Regions from separate parts of the Mesorhizobium sp. M1348 genome, predicted to be linked through region 3. Evidence: predicted binding sites of a transcription regulator. Region 3 holds the regulator's gene; each other region holds the start of a gene.
What was found. The regulator LexA, encoded in region 3, represses DNA repair genes until DNA is damaged. The targets are predictions, from matches to a motif close to TGTTCNNNNTGTGTTCNG.
Positions count from the first base shown of each region.

Region 1: a site for LexA is predicted at 1,402-1,419, ahead of uvrA (excinuclease ABC subunit UvrA). Genes of this name have one in related genera too.
Region 2: a site for LexA is predicted at 1,613-1,630, ahead of NKH13_RS01000 (helicase-related protein). Genes of this name have one in related genera too.
Region 4: a site for LexA is predicted at 1,600-1,617, ahead of NKH13_RS07625 (DNA recombination protein RmuC). Genes of this name have one in related genera too.

Region 1 covers NZ_JAMYLH010000013.1:101,816-104,927, forward strand. The annotation lists gene uvrA (excinuclease ABC subunit UvrA) at 1-1,252, opposite strand, end outside; gene NKH13_RS21325 (hypothetical protein) at 1,951-2,244, opposite strand; gene NKH13_RS21330 (ATP-dependent Clp protease proteolytic subunit) at 2,338-2,943, opposite strand; gene NKH13_RS21335 (SRPBCC family protein) at 2,970-3,112, opposite strand, start outside.
Region 2 covers NZ_JAMYLH010000001.1:204,334-207,445, reverse strand. The annotation lists gene NKH13_RS01010 (acetyl-CoA C-acetyltransferase) at 1-237, shown strand, start outside; gene phbB (acetoacetyl-CoA reductase) at 341-1,066, shown strand; gene NKH13_RS01000 (helicase-related protein) at 1,797-3,112, shown strand, end outside.
Region 3 covers NZ_JAMYLH010000034.1:15,679-18,790, forward strand. The annotation lists gene NKH13_RS31095 (ComEC/Rec2 family competence protein) at 1-1,496, shown strand, start outside; gene lexA (transcriptional repressor LexA) at 1,490-2,224, opposite strand; partial or broken gene kynU (kynureninase) at 2,674-3,112, shown strand, end outside.
Region 4 covers NZ_JAMYLH010000003.1:123,906-127,017, forward strand. The annotation lists gene NKH13_RS07610 (GNAT family N-acetyltransferase) at 1-73, opposite strand, end outside; gene fmt (methionyl-tRNA formyltransferase) at 70-999, opposite strand; gene def (peptide deformylase) at 1,016-1,546, opposite strand; gene NKH13_RS07625 (DNA recombination protein RmuC) at 1,650-2,912, shown strand; gene NKH13_RS07630 (GFA family protein) at 2,958-3,112, opposite strand, start outside.

The DNA of each region.
Region 1 (3,112 bases), on a different contig from region 3:
CGATCTCCTCGCGCATCCAAGCGGATTCGGTTTCCTTCCAGCGGCGCTCGAGATTGGGGATGACGCCCTCGAAGGTTTTCGTCGTCTTGTAGGAGCGCAGGCCGTCATCGTAGTGGAAGGTGATTTCGCGCTCGCCGGTGCCGTGCAGGACGGCTTGCCTTGCCTCCTCGCTCAAATCCTTGAACTTGTCGCCGAGCTTGAAGCCATAGGCAACGCCCAGCGCTTCCAGCGTTTGCGCATAATAGGGCGAGGTCGACTTCGCCCACGGGCTGACGGCGCCAGCGCGCAGCGAAACATTCTCGTCGGGCACGACCAGGCTGGCATCGATGGCGCGCTGGCTGCCGAGCCCGTCGCAGGTTGGGCAGGCGCCGAACGGATTGTTGAAGGAGAACAGCCTAGGCTCGATCTCGGGAATGGTGAAACCGGACACCGGGCAGGCGAACTTTTCCGAGAACAGCATGCGTTCATGCGTCTCGTTCTTCGACTTGTTGACCGAATCCTCGCCGGTCTGGCTGGCGTCGAGCGGCTTGTCGGCAAATTCCGCTACCGCCAGTCCGTCGGCCAGCTTCAGCGCGGTCTCGATGGAATCGGCGAGCCGCGTCGCCAGATCGCCGCGCACGACGATGCGGTCGACGACAACGTCGATGTCATGCTTGTACTTCTTGTCCAGCGCCGGCACGTCGGCGATCTCGTAGAAGACGCCATCGACCTTGACGCGCTGAAAACCTTTCTTCTGCAGCTCCAGCAGTTCCTTGCGGTACTCGCCTTTGCGGCCGCGCACCATCGGCGCCAGGATGAACAGCCGGGTGCCTTCCTCGACTGCAAGCACCCGGTCGACCATCTGCGAAACCGTCTGGCTCTCGATCGGCAGGCCAGTGGCCGGTGAATAGGGTACACCGACGCGGGCGAACAAAAGCCGCATATAATCGTAGATCTCGGTGACGGTGCCGACCGTCGAGCGTGGGTTCTTCGAGGTGGTCTTCTGCTCGATGGAGATGGCTGGCGACAGGCCGTCGATCTGGTCGACGTCCGGCTTCTGCATCATTTCGAGGAATTGCCGCGCATAGGCCGAAAGGCTCTCGACATAGCGGCGCTGGCCCTCGGCGTAGATGGTGTCGAAGGCAAGCGACGACTTGCCCGACCCCGACAGGCCGGTCATGACGATCAGGCTGTCACGCGGCAGGTCGAGATCGACATTCTTCAGATTGTGTTCGCGTGCCCCGCGAATGGAGAGATATTTATGGTCGGCCATCGCCGGTCGCCGCCTCAGAATCTGGAATTCGTGGGATGGGCGGGTTTTCCCGACCATCCCCTATGTAGGTAATTTCGCCGCCTTTTCGAGAGACGCCACAACTCTCGACCAAAGCGTTTAACCGCCTTTCGCGCGAACGGGCAAGCGGAAAGAACAAAGGCCGAACACGCTCCTGACAAAAGCTGCCCGTACAGCCGGCTTCACAAAGCGTCTCGCGATCACATTTTTCGGTAATCGGCTATTCAAGGTTGACGTCCATGCGTCACGGGGGCAGACTCCAAACGTCAACGAAGCTGGCCGTCTTTCGATGGCCTCGCGGCCTGGGGCTAGCCTGCGAGACGCCGCGGGTTATGCGATGAGCGCTTCGACGACGACAGTCGCAACGAACAGAAGGAGAGCAGAGGCATGACTCCACCGGATAGTTCCTTGAGGCTCCACGTGTCGCTGGAGCCGCGGCAGGTATAAGTAGCCAGGTCAGGCGTTTAGCGCTACCTGCCAACGTTGATCTGCCGATCCCCACAACAATCAGAGACTGCTAGTCGGATCGTCGGCTGAACGCCGCGAAGCATCCGAAATAAAAAGCCGGCAGTACACTCCCGGCAATTTGGATTTTAGATCCAAGAAGCCCCGTCAGTTGCAAAAGCAATGGCGGGGCTGTTCGTTTGAAGCGCAATATTTGTGGTTCACACCAGGCGAACTTAGCGGCTGGAGGGCCTGATCCCGCCGGTAGCGACATCGATGGTGATGCTGCCGGAAATCCGAACATCGGTATCGCCGATCTTGAACGTGCCGTTGCCGCTGCTTGGAACCGCGTCGTCGGGCTCGGGCTGCGGAGTTGGCTCGGCGATGCGATAGTCACTCGTCACACCGGGCAGGGCGCCCTTTTGCGAAGACGTCGAATTATCTTGGGCAAGTGCCATGCCCACCAGCATGTTCGTGCCCACAATGGCGGCAATGGCAAGGCATAGGCTGGATGAACGAATGGCGGTCATCACCTGACTATAGTGCGGCGATAGCGCCGAAGCCAGACCGGCGGCGCTGAGAGTTGCCAGCCCTCATATCGCTCAGTTCCGTTCGAAGGTGCTTCACGCGGCCTGCTTGCGAGTGTCGAAAACATGGTCGACGAGGCCCCAATCCTTGGCCTCCTGTGCGGTCATGAAAAAGTCGCGGTCGAGCGTGCGTTCCACTTCTTCGTAGGTGCGGCCGCAATGGTGGGCGTAAAGATCGGTCATGCGCCGCTTGGTGCGAAGGATGCCCTCGGCATGGCGCTGGATGTCGGAGGCTTGGCCCTGGAAACCGCCGAGAGGCTGATGCAGCACGATGCTGGTGTTGGGTAGCGCGATACGCCGCCCTGGCGTGCCGGCCATCAAAAGGAACGAGGCCATCGAGGCGGCGAAACCCATACAAACGGTGGAGACCGGGCAACTGATATACTGCATCGTATCATAGATGGCGAAACCGCTGGTCACCACGCCGCCCGGCGAGTTGATGTAGAGCGAGACCTCCTTGTCGGGATTGTCGGATTCCAGCGACAGAAGCTGGGCGCAGACCAGCGCCGACGTGCCGTCATCGATCGGCCCGTTGATGAAGACGATGCGCTCGCGCAGCAGCCGCGAAAATATGTCGAAGGCGCGTTCACCGCGGCTCGACTGATCGATCACCATCGGCACCAGATTGGCAAGGCCGCTCATCGTTTGTCTCCGTTGACTGTTGTCGTTCAGGCCGCGCGCAGGAAGAGGCGCGGGGTGTTTGCGGCGATCTGCTTGTGCCTGGGAGTGTGCGCTTCAAAGGAAAGCCGGCAACCGGCGCCTGCCATCGCGATCTCCGGCATCGCTGCCCCAGCAAAACCATCATGGACGA
Region 2 (3,112 bases), on a different contig from region 3:
GCCAACGAGGCCTTCGCCGCGCAGGCCTGCGCCGTCAACAAGGACATGGGCTGGGACCCGGCCATCGTCAACGTCAATGGCGGCGCCATCGCCATCGGCCATCCGGTCGGCGCCTCGGGCGCCCGCATCTTCAACACGCTGGTCTACGAAATGCGCCGCAGAAGTGCCAAGAAAGGCCTTGCCACGCTATGCATCGGCGGCGGCATGGGTGTTGCTATGTGCGTTGAAGCATTGTGATGAGATAGGCGATACGAATAGGATCTGGCGCAAAGCGAGTAGGGAATAGAGGGCAAACCCCGCCGCTTCAACGCTCAGTCATCTGCATTTCCCGGGAGGACATATGACAAAGGTTGCAATCGTCACAGGCGGGTCGCGCGGCATCGGCGCGGCGATATCGGTCGCCTTGAAAAGCGCCGGCTATTCGGTCGCCGCAAACTACGCCGGCAATGAGGAAGCGGCGGCAAAGTTCAAGGCCGCGACCGGCATCCCGGTCTATAAATGGTCGGTCGCCGACTACGAGGCCTGCGCCGCCGGCATCAAACAGGTAGAGGCCGATCTCGGTCCCGTCTCGGTGCTGGTCAACAATGCCGGCATCACTCGCGACGCGATGTTCCACAAGATGACGCGAGAGCAATGGAAGGAGGTCCTCGACACCAACCTTTCCGGCGTCTTCAACATGACGCATCCGTTGTGGGGCGGCATGCGCGACCGCAAGTTCGGTCGCATCATCACCATCTCCTCGATCAACGGCCAGAAAGGCCAGGTCGGCCAGGTCAATTATTCGGCCTCGAAGGCCGGCGATATCGGCTTCACCAAGGCGTTGGCCCAGGAAGGCGCGCGCGCCGGCATCACCGTCAACGTCATTTGCCCCGGCTACATCGCCACCGAGATGGTCAAGGCGATGGACGAGAAGGTCCTCAACGAGCGCGTTATCCCGCAGATCCCGATCGGCCGTCTCGGCGAGCCGGAGGAGATCGCGCGCTGCGTCGTCTTCCTCGCTTCCGACGATGCCGGTTTCATCACCGGTTCGACCATATCAGCCAATGGCGGGCAGTACATCGCCTGACCGTTTATCTTTACGTTGAGATAGATACGCGCTGAATGAACGGGCCCCGCAAAACGGCCCGTTCCATAGCAGCTTTCTCCGCTGCAAGATCGCGGTGCCGCACACTGCCCGAAACTGGCATGCAAAGGTTAACGGCAACTGCGCAACCTGTGCACAACCCGTCCGACAGCCTGTCGATTCTCGGTGGAAAAGCTGTTCACAACACAACATGTTGCGGTGAACAAACCAAGAAACTTTGCCTATCGCTGATTCGTCGCCGATTCGTTCCGGCTTTGAGCGGAACGTTAACGGCGAGAGCTGAAAACACCCTCGAAATGATTAAAGCGCATTAGGAAACATCAATAATTTCATAATGTTGGGCGGAGCAGATTGGCTGGCCACGATCATTCACCGGCAAAGGTTAACCGCGGTGCTCGCTTGGATGCCGCTTGCATGAATCGGGCCAGTTTCCGTGATTCAGCATGTGGTGAGACTCGCCGGCAGAAAGCCCAGATGTAGCCGTGAACAAACCCTGAATCAGCGGGAGTCAGTGATTCGTAGCTGATTCGTTCCAGACTCGTTCCAATTGTTAATCGGGAACAGATTTTCTGGCTTCGAAGCAACCAATCGCCTGCCCTCGGCACATTCCGCTTTCGCTTCGCGCCCGAAATCCCTATGTGTCGCCTGTCATACGCGGCCAATATGGGCGCGCTCCCGACAATGCGAGGCAGAGAGCCTTATTTCCAGGCCGATGAACATCCATCCGAAACACACTGAACCGCTGATCCTGTCGGGTCGAGACGTGACGGCCGTGCTCGGCCCGACCAACACCGGCAAGACCCATCTCGCCATCGAACGCATGGTGGCGCATGAAAGCGGCGTCATCGGCCTGCCGCTCAGGCTGCTTGCCCGCGAGGTCTATACGCGCGTCTGCGAGAAGGTCGGCGCCCATAAGGTTGCGCTCATCACCGGCGAGGAAAAGATCCAGCCGGCGGGCGCGAAATACTCGGTCTGCACCGTGGAAGCGATGCCGCGCGAGACCGACGCCGCCTTCGTTGCCATCGACGAGGTCCAGCTCGCCGGCGATCTCGAACGCGGCCACATCTTCACCGATCGCATCCTACATCTGCGCGGCCGCCAGGAGACGCTGCTGCTGGGCGCGGCCACCATGCACGGCATCCTGCAGCGCCTGCTGCGGGGCGTGTCGGTGGTGACCCGGCCACGGCTATCGCACCTTGCCTATGCCGGCTCGAAGAAGCTGACCCGCCTGCCGCGGCGCACCGCGATCGTCGCCTTCTCGGCCGACGAGGTCTATGCCATCGCCGAGCTGATCCGCCGCCAGCAGGGCGGTGCCGCCGTCGTGCTCGGCGCACTCAGCCCGCGCACCCGCAACGCCCAGGTGGCGCTGTTCCAGTCGGGCGACGTCGACTACCTCGTCGCCACCGACGCCATCGGCATGGGCCTCAACCTCGACCTCGACCACGTCGCCTTCGCCCAGAACCGTAAATTCGACGGCTACCAGTACCGCAACCTGACGGCGGCCGAGCTCGGCCAGATTGCCGGCCGCGCCGGCCGGCACCTGCGCGACGGCACCTTCGGCGTCACCGGCCAGGTCGATCCGCTGGACGAGGAACTTGTCAAGAAGATCGAGGCGCATGATTTCGACCAGGTGAAAGTGCTGCAGTGGCGTACCGCGCATTTCGATTTCGCCAACCTTGATGCGCTGAAGCGCTCGATCGAGACCAACGCCCCGGTCGAAGGCCTGACGCGCGCACTGCCAGCAGTAGACGCGCAAGCGCTCGAGCATCTGTCGCGCGACGAGGATGTCCGGGCACTCACCACCGATGCCAGACGCGTGGCGCTGCTGTGGGAAGCCTGCGCGCTGCCCGACTACAGGAAGATCGCGCCGGCCCAGCACGCCGACTTGATCGCCTCCATCTACATGGACCTTGCCAGGCACGGCCATGTCGACGAGAACTACATGGCCGAGCAGGTGCGCCGTGCCGACACCACCGAAGGCGACATCGACACGCTGTCGCACAGGATTGCCCAGATCCGCACATGGAC
Region 3 (3,112 bases):
CCGAGGAGATCAACGAAGCGATGCGGCGCACAGGCATCTACCACATCATCTCCATCTCGGGGCTGCATATGGCGTTGGTCGCCGGCACCATCATGGCGCTGCTACGCGGCGCCTTTGCGCTGTTTCCCGATTTCTCATCGCGACGGCCGGTCAAGAAATATGCCGCGGCCGCCGCGCTTTTTTCGATTGCGGCCTACCTCGTCTTTTCCGGCATTGTGGTAGCGGCCGAACGCAGCTTCATCATGCTGGCGGTGATGCTTATCGCCGTGCTGTTCGACCGGACCGCGCTCACCATGCGCAACCTGGCGATCTCGGCCATCGCCGTCATTCTGGTGTCGCCGCACGAGGTGGTCGGTCCGAGCTTCCAGATGTCCTTCGCCGCGACGGCGGCCCTTGTCGGCGCCTATGCAGGCTGGTCTGATTACCGCGCCGGCAGGGCCACCACGCCGCCGCCCCGGCGGTCGCCGCTACGCTTTGCCACTCGAAAGGTCCTGCTGGGCATGGGCGGCCTGGCGATGACCTCGATCATTGCAGGGAGCGCCACGGCGCTTTTCGCCATATGGCATTTCCAGCGCGTGGCGCCGCTCAGCCTGTTCGCCAATCTGGCCATCATGCCTATCGTCTCACTGGTCGTCATGCCCTTCGCCGTCCTCAGTGCGCTGGCGATGCCGTTCGGCGCGGATGGGCCTTTCCTCTACGTGATGGGCAAGGGGCTGACGGCGATGATCGCCCTGTCCGGGTGGATCTCCGAGCGCTCGCCGATCGATGCGGTCGGGCTGATTTCGCTGAGATCCGTCCTTTTGGTGACGATCGCCCTCGTCATTGCCAGCATGGCGACGACCTGGTTGCGGCTCGCGGCACTTCCTTTTGCGCTCGCCGGCTTGCTAACGACAACGCAGACGCGCGTACCCGATGTATTGATCTCGGAGGACGCACGGCTGGTCGCGCTGCCGATCGGCAGCGGTGAACTCGCGGTCAACCGGGCACGCCCGAATGAGTTCACCATCGACAACTGGAAACGCGCGCTCACATCAGAGGCTATCGTCGCGCCGGAAACACCTGGAAAGAACGATCCGCAATTCGACATTGCCGATCCGGCCGACCTACCGCCGGGCATGCCGTTCATTTGCACGGACGGCCTCTGCCTCGCCAGGCATCCATCCGGCGCGATCATCGCGCAAGCCAAGGACCGCGATACTGCACGGCCAGCCTGCGCCTTTGCCAGCTTGATCGTCATCGACGACGCCACCGCCCATAATCCCTGCTACTACGACCGGCTGGTCCTCGTCGTCACCAAACGGCAACTGGCGCGCGCGGGAAGTGCGGCCGTCTATTTCGATCCACAAGCGGCAACACGCGCCGAAATCCGCTTTGCCGTCGAAAAATCATACCGGCCCTGGCACGTGCAGCGGAAATTTTCACGCGCGGCGCGGGGCCTGCCGCCATACCGCAGGGCCGACAAACCCAAAGCCGGCGCCAAGGGCGGAGCTCAGTAGCGGCGGATCAGTCCGACGAGCTTGCCTTGCACCTTGACCCTGTCTGGTCCGAAGATGCGCGTCTCGTAGGCCGGATTGGCGGCTTCCAGGGCGATCGAGGCGCCCTTGCGGCGGAACCGCTTCAGCGTCGCTTCCTCCTCGTCGACCAGTGCCACCACGATCTCACCGGGGCTCGCCGTATCGGCATTGCGGATGATCACCGTGTCGCCGTCGAAAATGCCAGCCTCGATCATCGAATCGCCTTTGACCTCGAGCGCATAATGCTCGCCGCCCATGATCATATCCGGCGGCACCGAAATCGAATGCGTCTGGTGCTGGATGGCGTCGATCGGCACACCGGCGGCGATGCGGCCCATCACCGGGATCGAAACGGCGGCGACGACATCGTCGTCATTGCCGGCTGCAGGGACGCGCGACGATGTCGGCTTGCCCTGCCGAGGGGCACCTTGCCCAAGACTGCCCTGGATGACACTCGGCGAGAACTTGCGTGCCGCATTGAGGCCGGGGGCGATCGAGTCAGGCAGGCGCAGCACCTCCAGCGCACGGGCCCGGTTGGGCAAACGGCGAATGAAGCCGCGCTCCTCCAGCGCCGTTATCAGCCGATGGATTCCCGATTTGGAAGCCAGGTCGAGCGCTTCCTTCATCTCGTCGAAGGAGGGCGGAATACCGCTTTCCTTCAACCTTTCGTGGATGAACATAAGCAGTTCGTGTTGTTTGCGTGTCAGCATAGCGACCCCCAACAGAATCAGAAAAACAAACCCAGAACAAACACTATCTGTTCCAGTTGTGTTCCGCAACTGTTTAAAGTTTAATGAATGCGTTAAGGCTCGGGAAACAAACCACGCCCCTACCGGAATGCCGCATTTTCACCCGCCGCGAGCCTCATCGCCTTGATTCTGCTGTCGTTTGCGCCCTTCTGGCTTCCTAGAAGGCGCCACTGGCATCGGCCGTCGGTCGGCAAAAGGGCACGGAATTGAACCCGTATCGACTGTGCGGTTTGGTCAATGCACCGTGAACGAAACGAACTCAAAACGCCAACCTCGGGTTAACTCCGGGTTTCCACCGCCTGGTCAGGCTGCTTCTCGCTGGTGGAGCCTTGCTGCGCGCTACCCGGTAATGGAAGAACAGTCGATGCGTGTCCGGCGTTGCGTTGAATCTTTGGGGGAGCAGGCAAATCATGACAGGAATTCCCGATCTCGCGGCCATAAAGGCGATGGATGCCGCAGATCCGCTGCGCGCGATGCGCGACCGTTTTGTGTTGCCGCAAGGAGTGATCTATCTCGACGGCAATTCGCTAGGAGCTGCTTCACGTGCCGCTTTCGATGAACTGTACAAGGCCGCGACCGAGGAATGGTCGCATGATCTCATCCGCGCATGGAACACGGCCGGCTGGTTCAACATGCCGCTTGAACTTGGCGACCAGCTCGGGCGCCTGATCGGTGCCGCGACCGGCCAGACGGTGGTCTGCGACACGACGTCGGTCAACATCTACAAGCTGCTGCACGCCGCCATGGCCATGCGTCCGCAGCGGCGGGTCATCGTCGCCGAGGGCGATAGCTTTCCGACAGACCTTTACATGGCTGAAGGTGTGGTTTCGACGCGAAAAGATACGCTGC
Region 4 (3,112 bases), on a different contig from region 3:
ATGCGTGTTCTTCGACAAGGCGGATCGCCTCGCGGTCCCGCGGCGTCGCCGCGCGTATGGACATCATGCTCATGACAATTTCATTCCTTTTTCGAGCTTGGCCCCGCGCAGAAACTCCTGCGCGGCAATGGGCCTTCCGCCCGCACGTTGAACTTCGACCAGCCTGATCGCGCCTGACCCGCAGGCGACCGTCAGCCGATCGTCGAGAATTCCTCCCGGTTCGCCGGCGCCTTGCAAGAGCGTCGAGCGAAGCAGTTTCAGCCGCTCCATGCGGCCGCCGATTTCGGCCTCGCACCATGCACCGGGAAAGGGCGACAGGCCGCGAATCTGGTTGTGCACGTCGCCGGCAGGTCGCAGCCAGTCTATGCGAGTCTCCGATTTATCGATTTTCTTGGCGTAGGTCACCCCCACCTCGGCCTGTGTGGTAAATGTCAGTGTATTCCGTTCCAGCCGTTCGAGCGCCTGCACCATCAGAGCCGCACCCAACACCATCAGCCGGTCGTGCAGATCGCCGGCCGTCATGTCGGGTCCAACGGCGCATTTTTCAACCATTGCCACCGGCCCGGTGTCGAGGCCTTCCTCCATCCGCATCACCATCATGCCCGTCTCGGTATCGCCGGCCATGATGGCGCGCTGGATAGGGGCGGCGCCGCGCCAGCGCGGCAACAGCGATGCGTGGCCATTGAGGCAACCGAGCCGCGGCGCCTCGAGAATGGGTTTCGGCAGAAGCAGCCCGTAGGCGACTACCGCGGCGACGTCGGCACCCAACGCGCGGAACGCCTCCTGCTCCGCCTCGCCCTTCAGCGACACCGGCGTGCGAACCTCGACGCCCAACCGATCCGCCTCGCGCTGCACCGGCGACGGCGTCAGTTCGAGCCCGCGCCGGCCGCCGGCGCGCGGCGGCTGCGTGTAGACGGCTGCCAATTCATGCCCGGCCTCGGCAATCGCCCGCAGCGTCGACACGGAGAATTCAGGCGTACCCATGAAGATGACACGCAGGGGCATTCGTCGACCCCTATCCCACCATCTTGCCTGGCGCCTTGTCCCTGGCGAGCTTCTTGAACTTTTTGACCACCATGTCGCGCTTCAGCTTGGAGATGTAATCGATGAACAGCACGCCGTTGAGATGGTCGATTTCATGCTGCAGGCAGGTCGCCATCAGCCCCTCGGCTTCGATCTCCTGCAGCTTGCCGTCGCGATCGAGATATTTCACCCGCACCGCTGCCGGACGCTCGACCTCGGCGTAGTAGTCCGGGATCGACAGACAGCCTTCCTCATAGACCGAACGCTGGTCGGAGCTTTCGAGGATTTCGGGATTGATGAAGACGTGCGGTGCCGGCGTCTCGTCCTCCTTGGCGAGGTCGATGACCAGCATGCGCAAGGGTTCGCCGACCTGGATCGCAGCGAGGCCAATGCCGGGCGCGTCATACATGGTGTCCAGCATGTCGCCGGCCAGTTTGCGCAAGTCGCCGTCGACACGCTCGACCGGTTTTGAAACCTGGCGCAGGACGGGATCGGGGAGGATGATAAGCGGCTTGATCGACATGGCGTCTCACCTAAGACCTCGCAGGAAAAGCGTCAACCGGGGCGCCTTCGGGTCGTTCACGTTTTGATCTGTGCCGGTAGACCGAATCATCTATGCTGTCGGCATGAACGATCTGGCCACCATCCTGTCCGAACCTGTCGCCCGGCTCGGCGCCACCACGATCACGCTCGGCCATGCCCTGGGTTTCGGCGCAATGCTGTTCCTCGGACTGTTCGTGGCGCTCGTCGTTGCGCTCTGGCGATCGGCCAAGGCGCGTGCGGTGGCGGCCGCCGAAGCCGCCGACCACGCCCGCGACGCCGAGGTGCGGATGGCCGGCATCTTGGCAAGCCAGGCGGAAATGCAGGGCCGCATGGGCGCCATCGCAGAAGTGTTCGGGGCGCGCCAAGCGGAACTGACACAGTCGATCGGCCAGCGCCTCGATGCCATGACCGGCCGCCTAGGCCAGACCATGACCGAGCAGACGAGATCGACGCATGAGAGCCTCGCCAAGCTGCAGGAACGGCTGGCGATTATCGATGTCGCGCAAGGCAACATCCAGTCGCTGGCCGGCCAGGTCGTGCAATTGCAGGCGATCCTTTCCAACAAGCAGACGCGCGGTGCCTTCGGCCAGTCGCGCATGGAAGCCATCGTCGCCGACGGATTGCCGCACGGCGCCTATGAATTCCAGGCGACCTTGTCGAATGGCAGCCGGCCCGACTGCCTGGTGAAGATGCCGAACGGCGCACCGTCGCTTGCCATCGATGCAAAGTTTCCGCTCGAGGCCTGGAATGCCATTCGGGCCGCCGAAGGCGCCGACCTGCAGAAGTCCGCCGCACAGGCTTTCCGCCGCGACATCGAGGTGCATGTCCGGGATATTTCCGAAAAATACCTGATCCAGGGCGAGACGCAGGACACCGCCTTCATGTTCGTGCCCTCGGAATCGGTGTTCGCCGAAATCCATGAGAATTTCGAAGCCGTTGTCCAAAAGGCGCATCGATCGCGGATCGTCATCGTCTCGCCATCGCTTTTGATGCTGTCGATCCAGGTCATCCAGGCAATCCTCAAGGATGCACGCATGCGCGAGCAGGCGCACCTGATCCAGGGCGAGGTTATCCGGCTGATGGAAGACGTGTCTCGGCTCGACGAGCGGGTGCGCAAATTGCAGACGCATTTCGGCCAATCGGCCAAGGATATCGACGACATTCTGGTCTCGACATCGAAGGTGACCAGGCGCGGACAAAAGATCGAGGCGCTGGAGTTTGGCGTGCAGCCGGCGGAGAACACCACTGGTTCGAATGGCAGCGGAGCAAAAGCGGAAAGCAGCCCGCGCGTCGCCGATTCGAAAACCGGGCAGTTGAGGCTAAGGGTCGTCGAAGGCGACGATTGAGAGCTCCGCCGGAACCGGAGGCGAGCGCTTCGCCCGGGTCTGGCGCTACTGCTCCTCGATGATGGTCATGCCTTCGAATTCCGGCAGCCAATGCAGCGCCGAGCGATGCCAGATCTGCTTTCTCGGCACCAGTTGATCGCGCTGCCGTGCCGTCCCGACCCTGATGCCGTAAACCTTCGGTCCCTCGCCCGCCGACGTGG